Regions from separate parts of the Dactylosporangium sp. CA-139114 genome, predicted to be linked through region 1. Evidence: riboswitches for the same ligand, from Rfam matches in the RefSeq annotation. Region 1 holds a riboswitch; the other holds the start of a gene.
What was found. Region 1 has a riboswitch for cyclic di-AMP ahead of ACQP2P_RS13945 (NlpC/P60 family protein). Riboswitches for the same ligand answer to the same signal wherever they lie in the genome.
Positions count from the first base shown of each region.

Region 2: it holds a riboswitch for cyclic di-AMP, as region 1 does, so the genes downstream of both, ACQP2P_RS20345 (hypothetical protein) here and ACQP2P_RS13945 (NlpC/P60 family protein) in region 1, are expected to answer to the same signal.

Region 1 covers NZ_CP192080.1:3,069,015-3,072,406, forward strand. Annotated here, with positions in the region: gene ACQP2P_RS13935 (SpoIIE family protein phosphatase) at 1-647, opposite strand, end outside; gene ACQP2P_RS13940 (alpha/beta fold hydrolase) at 651-1,451, opposite strand; cyclic di-AMP (ydaO/yuaA leader) riboswitch at 1,979-2,123, shown strand; gene ACQP2P_RS13945 (NlpC/P60 family protein) at 2,131-3,129, shown strand; gene ACQP2P_RS13950 (HEAT repeat domain-containing protein) at 3,181-3,392, shown strand, end outside.
Region 2 covers NZ_CP192080.1:4,480,808-4,484,199, forward strand. Annotated here, with positions in the region: gene ACQP2P_RS20330 (cytochrome c oxidase assembly protein) at 1-38, opposite strand, end outside; gene ACQP2P_RS20335 (DUF2243 domain-containing protein) at 35-538, opposite strand; gene ACQP2P_RS20340 (hemerythrin domain-containing protein) at 623-1,177, opposite strand; gene ACQP2P_RS20345 (hypothetical protein) at 1,252-2,067, opposite strand; cyclic di-AMP (ydaO/yuaA leader) riboswitch at 2,351-2,494, opposite strand; gene ACQP2P_RS20350 (glycerol-3-phosphate dehydrogenase/oxidase) at 2,666-3,392, opposite strand, start outside.

The DNA.
Region 1 (3,392 bases):
AGGGCCGCGGCGCGCGCCTCCGGGGCCTGGTCGTCGAGCGAGAGGAGCTCGTCGGCGACGCCGAGCGGGCGCAGCGCGGCCTGCGCCGGGTCGAGCAGCCACACGCGGGTCGCCGAGGCTGCGAACGCCTCGTCGCCGACCCGCACGATCGGCGCGACGATCTCCTCGGCCCGCCCGATCGCGGCGCAGCGCACCACCATCTCCTGCAGCAGCCGAACCCGGGTCGCGTTGCGCTCGGCGCTGCGGCGCTCCTCGAGCAGCTGCCGCTCGTACATCCGGCGCTCCTTCGCGTCGAACACCGTCATCCGCACGAGGGCCTGGCTGCCGGCCGGACCCGCGCGCAGCACCGCGTTGACGAACGCGTCGAGCCGGGAGCCGTCGGCCTTGCGGAACTCGGCCGCCGCCTCCCGGACCTCGCCCTGCAGGTGCAGCAGCGGCGCCAGGTGCGTCTCGTGCCAGATCCGGCTCCCGGCGGCGTAGAACTCGTGCACGCGCCGGCCGGCCAGCTGGTCGCGGCGCCAGCCGGTCCACCGCAGGAACGTGCGGTTCACGCGCACGATGGTGCCGTCCGGCAACAGCGTGAGATACCCGCAGGGGGCGCTGTCGTACAGTTCTTCGGCGTTCTCCTCGGGCAGCGGCTCGGGCACGCGTCAGCCCGTCCGCAGGAAACCGTCGATCGCCGCGAACGTCTCGTCCGGGGCGCTGAGGTGCGGGCAGTGGCCGGTCGCGTCGAGGACGACGAGGGTGCTGCCGGGGATGTTGGCGTTGCAGTACGCCCCCACCTCCCGGGGGGCGATGACGTCCTCGGAGCACTGCAGGATCAGCGTCGGCACGCTCACCTTGCCCAGATCCGCGCGAGTGTCGGAGCGGAAGGTCACCTCGGCGAACTGCCGCGCGATCGCCGGATCGGTGCGGCAGAAGCTGTTGCTCAGCTCCTGGCCGAGCTCCGGCCGGTCGGCGTTGCCCATGATGACCGGCGCCATCGCCGCGGACCAGCCGAGATAGTTGCGGTCGAGGCTCTCCAGCAGCTCGTCGATCTCGCCGGCGCTGAAGCCGCCGTAGTAGTCGTGGTCGTCGATGTATCGCGGGGAGGGGCCGACGAGCACGAGCTTGGCGAACCGGTCCGGCTCGGCGTTCGCCGCGAGCAGCCCGATCATCGCGGCGACCGAGTGCCCGACGAACACGACCTCGCGCAGGCCGAGCTCGTGGAGCAGCTCGAGCAGGTCGTCGGCGTAGGCGCCGAGCGACGTGTACCGCCGGGGGTCGTAGGCGCCGAGATCGGAGTTGCCGGCCCCGACGTGATCGAACAGCACGACGCGATGATCGTCGGCGAACCGCGGCGCGACGAGCCGCCACATGTGCTGGTCGCAGCCGAAGCCGTGCGCGAAGACGACGGCCGGGGCGTGCTCGGGCCCGAGCAGCCGGACGTTGTTACGCTGGACTGCGCTCACGGTCCGTGACGTTACTCGTGCCCGGCGTGCGCGAACAAGGGCCTACATGGCCCGGCGGTGGTGGGCGGCCCGGCGCAATCCGGCCTTCCTGTGCGCATTTCGGCTGCTCGCGCCCGCCGGGTCGATCCGCGGCGGGGGTGGTGCGGGTACACCCGTTCGTTGGAACGTTTCCTCCGCCGCCGGCCCGGCAGTGTCCACTTCGGAGCGTCGCCGGCCCGTCCCCCGCTGCCGCGCGGCCGTGGCGTTGTGTGCGGCATGGAGATGCTTGCGGGCGAGGAGGGCCGTCCCCGTCGAGATCGGCGATCGCCTGAACCGCTGCGCAGCGCTGGACGGGCCGCGGCCGTGATCGGGAGCAATCGGGCGATATCGGTAGCCATCGCCGCAACGTGATCTTTGAGCGAACGTTAAGTGTTGCTTAGGGCGGTTCCGCCGCCGGGATCCCGCCGATACGTTTGGTGCGGCCTGCCAGGCCACAGCCGCTCACCGAGGGCGGCCCGGGCAGGCTCCGCCGAGTCGTACGACGGCCCTGGCAACAGGCGCCGGCGCGTGAGCCGGGGACCCATCCGGGGCTTGCTCCAGGGGTGAATCCGCGACCGTCACGGTCGTGGTAGGGCGAACCTTCTTCTCGCCCGAACCCGTCAGCTAACCCGGTAGGCGGATGCGAAGAAGGACGCTTGCCGTGTTCAACCGACGGACGGCGCTGCGCTCGTTCCTCATCGGAGTGGCGGTCGCGGCGATGGTCGCGCCGGCGTGTGCCGCACACGCCGACCCGACGCACGACGAACTCCAGGCCCAGATCGACAAGGGCAATGCGGAGCTCGAGCACATCGTCGAGGACTACAACAAGATCAACGGTGACCTCGAGGCCACCCAGGCCACGATCAAGCAGCGCGAGACCGACCTGCAGCCGCTCGAGGCCAGCATGGACGCCGCCCGCGCCACCGCCGACCAGATCGCCGTCAACGCCTACAAGTCCGGCGGCAACCTGAGCTCCTGGTCGCTGATGCTGGGTGCCACGTCGTCGGACGGCTTCTTCGACCGCGTCGGCACGCTGCAGCAGATCTCGCGCAACCAGCAGGCCGACCTCGCCAGGTATGCCTCGGCCAAGGCCGGCGTCGACGCCGAGAAGCAGCGCCTCAACGAGACCCTCGCGGCCCAGAGCCGGCAGAAGGCCGACCTCGAGGCGCGGCGCAAGCAGATCGAGGGCAACATCGCCAAGCTCGACGAGATGCAGCGCAAGGCCGACGCGGCCGCGGCCGCCGCGGCGGCGAAGGCGAAGACCCCGGTGAAGACCGCCAACCCGACCACCAACCCGGGACCGCCGCCGGCCGTCTCCGGCGCGGCGGGCAAGGCGGTCAGCTACGCGTGGGCCCAGCTCGGCAAGAAGTACGTCTTCGGCGCCGCCGGCCCGAACACGTTCGACTGCTCGGGCCTGACCATGATGGCGTGGAAGGCGGCGGGCGTCACGCTGCCGCACAACGCCGCGCAGCAGTGGGGCAAGGTCAAGCACATCTCGCGGGCCCAGCTCGCCCCCGGTGACCTGGTGTTCTACAACGGCCTCGGGCACGTGGGCATCTACATCGGCAACAACCAGATCATCCACGCCCCCAACAGCCGGACCGTGGTGAAGGTCGCCCCGATCGACATCGACTCGCTCTACGGCTACGGCCGCGTGTAACCCCACCGGCGGGACCCGAGCCCGGCCGGACACGTCGTAGGATCGCCGCCCATGGATGACGCCGACGTGTTCGCCGGGCTCGATGCCGTCGCGTGGAAGCGGCTGCGGCACGCCTACGGCTGCGCCGCGGGCGTCCCCGCGATCCTGCGCGGCCTCGCCGACCCCGACCCGGCCGTGCGCGAGGTGGCGCTCGACCAGTTCTACGGGGTCGTGCACCACCAGGGCGACGTCTACCGCTGCACCCTCGAGACCCTGCCGTTCCT
Region 2 (3,392 bases), 1.4 Mb from region 1:
GGCAGCAGGCCGCCGCCGGCGGGATGGGCGTGGCTCACCGGGTGCGGCGGCCCGGCCGGGCGGAGCGCTGCAGCAGCCAGCCGGCGGCGATCAGGACGGCGCCGAGCACGAGGAAGCCCAGGTCCCACCAGCCCTGGTCGGGTCCGCCGTGGACGTGGTGGATGCCCAGGATCTGATGGTCGACCGTGCCCTCGACGAGGTTGAAGCCGCCCCAGCCGACCAGCACCCAGCCCCACAGGACACGCGAACCCCACACCCGGGCGCGCCCCGCCGTGATCCGGGAGTACAGCAGCGCCAGGCCGGTCAGCACGGCCAGCCAGGTGCAGGTGTGGAACAGCCCGTCCCACAGCGTGTTCACCCGCAGACCCGCGAGCGTGTCCGCCGGATACCTGGTGGTACTGCTGAGCATGTGGTGCCACTGCAGTATCTGATGCAGCAGGATGCCGTCGACGAACCCGCCGAGGCCGGCGCCGAGCACGACGCCGGGTAGCACGATGCCGCGATCCGCCCGGGCGGCGTCCGTCTGCGTAGCCGTCATGGCGGCGTGAACTACCCACCGCCCGGCACCTGACACCAACCGGCTCCGGCCCGCACCGGGCGGGCCGGTGCGGGCCTTCGTGGGTCAGGTCCGGCGCAGAGCGTCCCGGATCTTGTCGAAGACGGCGATCGGGGGACCGGCGAGCAGGTTCGCCGTCGCGGACTCACCCGTGGCCGGGTGCGGCCGGGTCGGCGCGAGCTTCTCGGCCGCCTCGAACACGGAGGCCATCCGGCGCAGCTTCTCCGGCTCGACGGTGCGCCGCAGCTGCTCGAACTCCTCGGCCTCCTCGCGGGTGGCGTGCTCGATGACGTCGGCCGCGAACGCGCTGAGCCGCTCGTCGAACTCCGGGTGGTCGACGCCCAGGTCGTACAGCTCCGACAGGACCTGCTTGGCCTCGGACTCCTCGTGGAGCCGGGCGTCGACGACCTGGTCGCCGCGGTCACCCAGCGCCCGGCGGGCCTCCGGGTGCACGATCTGCTCCTCGGCGCTCTCGTGCACGGCGAGCAGCCGGACCAGGTCGAAGAACAGCGCTCGCCTCTGGTCGCCCTGCGCGCCGGCGAGCCGGTTGAAGAGGACCTTGATCTCGGCGTGCTGGTTCTTCAGGACGTCGACGACGTCCTGGTGCTGGGTCTGGGTCACGCCCCACCTCCTTCGTCTCCGCAGGCGTCTACCCGCCGCCCCGGGCGCCTAACAAACCCCGGGGCGCGGGCGGATCACGGCACGGCGGTGACGACCTGCTCGGCGAGCGACTGCCACTGGGCGTACGCGTCCGGGAACGCCGACACCTGGACCGTCTGCGCCGCGACGGTGACGTCCATCTGCTGCCAGCCGGAGACCTCCATGAGCGCGTTGTAGAAGCGGCGCGCGGACTCCGCGGGGTTCATCAGCTCCTCGACGGTGCCCCAGTTCGGCCGCTGCTGGAACAGCCCGACGGAGTCGTGGTCGCTGCCCACACCCTCGTTGGGCAGGTTGAGCGACTCGGGAACGTTGGAGTTGGCGAGGTTGTGCAGGTGGCTCTCCTGCAGCGCGGTGGAGAGGGCCACGACGAACGCGCGGCTGGGCAGGCCCATCTGCTGTCCGGTGCGGATGATCGTCACGGCGTTGTTCATCTCGGCCTGGCTCAGCCCGCCGATCGGGGCGATGACCGCCGGCGTGGGCGGGGCGGTCGTCGGCGCGGCGGTGGCCGTGCCCGGCGGCGGCTGCGCCGTGGTTTTCGCCGGTGACGGCTTCGCCGCGGCGCTCGCCTTCGGCGACGGTTGCCGGCTGGGCGTGTCGCCGGTTCGCGCCTCGCCGCGCGATGCGCGGTTCACGGCGTCGGCCGCCCGCTCGTCGGCGCTCAGGTTCGACGACTCGTTCTGGGCCACGGCCAGCGCGCTCGGGCCGTGTGAGGTGAACGACAGCAGCGCGCCGATGACGGCGAACGCGACGACGGCGGCCGCGGAGTACAGGGCGATGCCGCGGCGGGCCGGGAGGCGACGGCCGGGCTGCTCCTGCCGCCGGTGCCGCCCGATGGTCTCATCGGCCGGCACGGGCGCACCTCGGCCGGAGCGAACGGTTCAGATTGTCGGGACGATTGGGTTTGCACTGGTACTGCACGGGAAACCTCGACAGTGTTCGACTCCGGGCCGGGGGTCCGGTGCGGAGCGGGGGAATGCGCGATCGACCGTCCACTGCGGACAGTGGCGGTCGTGGCGTTGTGATCGGGCAGCGGTGTGCGGGCCGGAGCGTCAGCCGATGCGGCGATCCGGGCGGGCCGGTGGGTCCGCTGGGCGATGAGCCGAGGTGGGGCCCCGCGTGAGGGCGTGCATGTGCTGCTCCTTCCGGTGCCGCCTACCGGGTTAGCTGACGGATTCGGGCGGGAGGATCGCCCTACCGTGCGGCGCGTGGCCGCACGGATTCACCCCTGTGATGCTTGGGTCCCCGGCTCGTTCGAGCACGACTCGGCGGGCCGCCGCGCCGTCACCGGAACGGTGACGATCACTCGCGGCGAGCCCCATGACCATAGCGGCTTCTCAGGCGCAGGTGAACCCCTCGATCGGAACTGCCGAGATGCCTTGTGCACCCCGGCCACCTGCGACTTCTCTCAGGAAGCGGCGCCGATCGAAGGGAAGTCTGTCGATGTGTGCGTCAGGCGGCGCGCACCACCGGCACCACGTCGGGGGCCGCGCGGCGGATCCGCTCGGCGGTGCGGTCGTCGGGCTGGGTCTGGGAGGCCCGCTCCGCCTCCACGCGCAGCCGGTAGCTGTCCACCTCGCGGTCGACCTGCTCGGCGGTCCAGCCGAGCGCGTCGGCCATGAGCATGGCCACGGGGCGCACCGCCGTCACGCCCCGGTCGAACGTCTCGATCGAGATGCGGGTCCGGCGGGTGAGCACGTCCTCGACGTGCCGGGCGCCCTCGGCCAGCACGGCGTAGCGCACCTCCGCCATCAGGTAGTCGTCGGCGCCGGGCACCGGCCGCGCCAGCCGCGGGTCGGCGGCGAGCAGCTCCAGCACCTCGGGGACGAGGCTGCCGTAGCGGCCGAGGAGATGCTCGATCCGGGCGACGTGCAGGCCGCTGCCGGTCGCGAGCGCGGCGCGCTGGTTCCACAGGGCCGCGAAGCCGTCCGCGCCGACGAGCGGCGTCTGGTCGGTGCACGACGGCGGTATCGCCCCGCCCAGCCCGTGCACCGCGGCGTCCACGGCATCGGCGGCCATCACCCTGTACGTGGTGTACTTGCCGCCCGCGACCGCGACGAGCCCGGGCACCGGCGTGGCGACGAGGTGCTCGCGCGACAGCTTCGAGGTGAGCTCCGACTCCCCGGCCAGCAGCGGGCGGAGGCCGGCGTAGACGCCCTCGACGTCGTCGTGGCGCAGC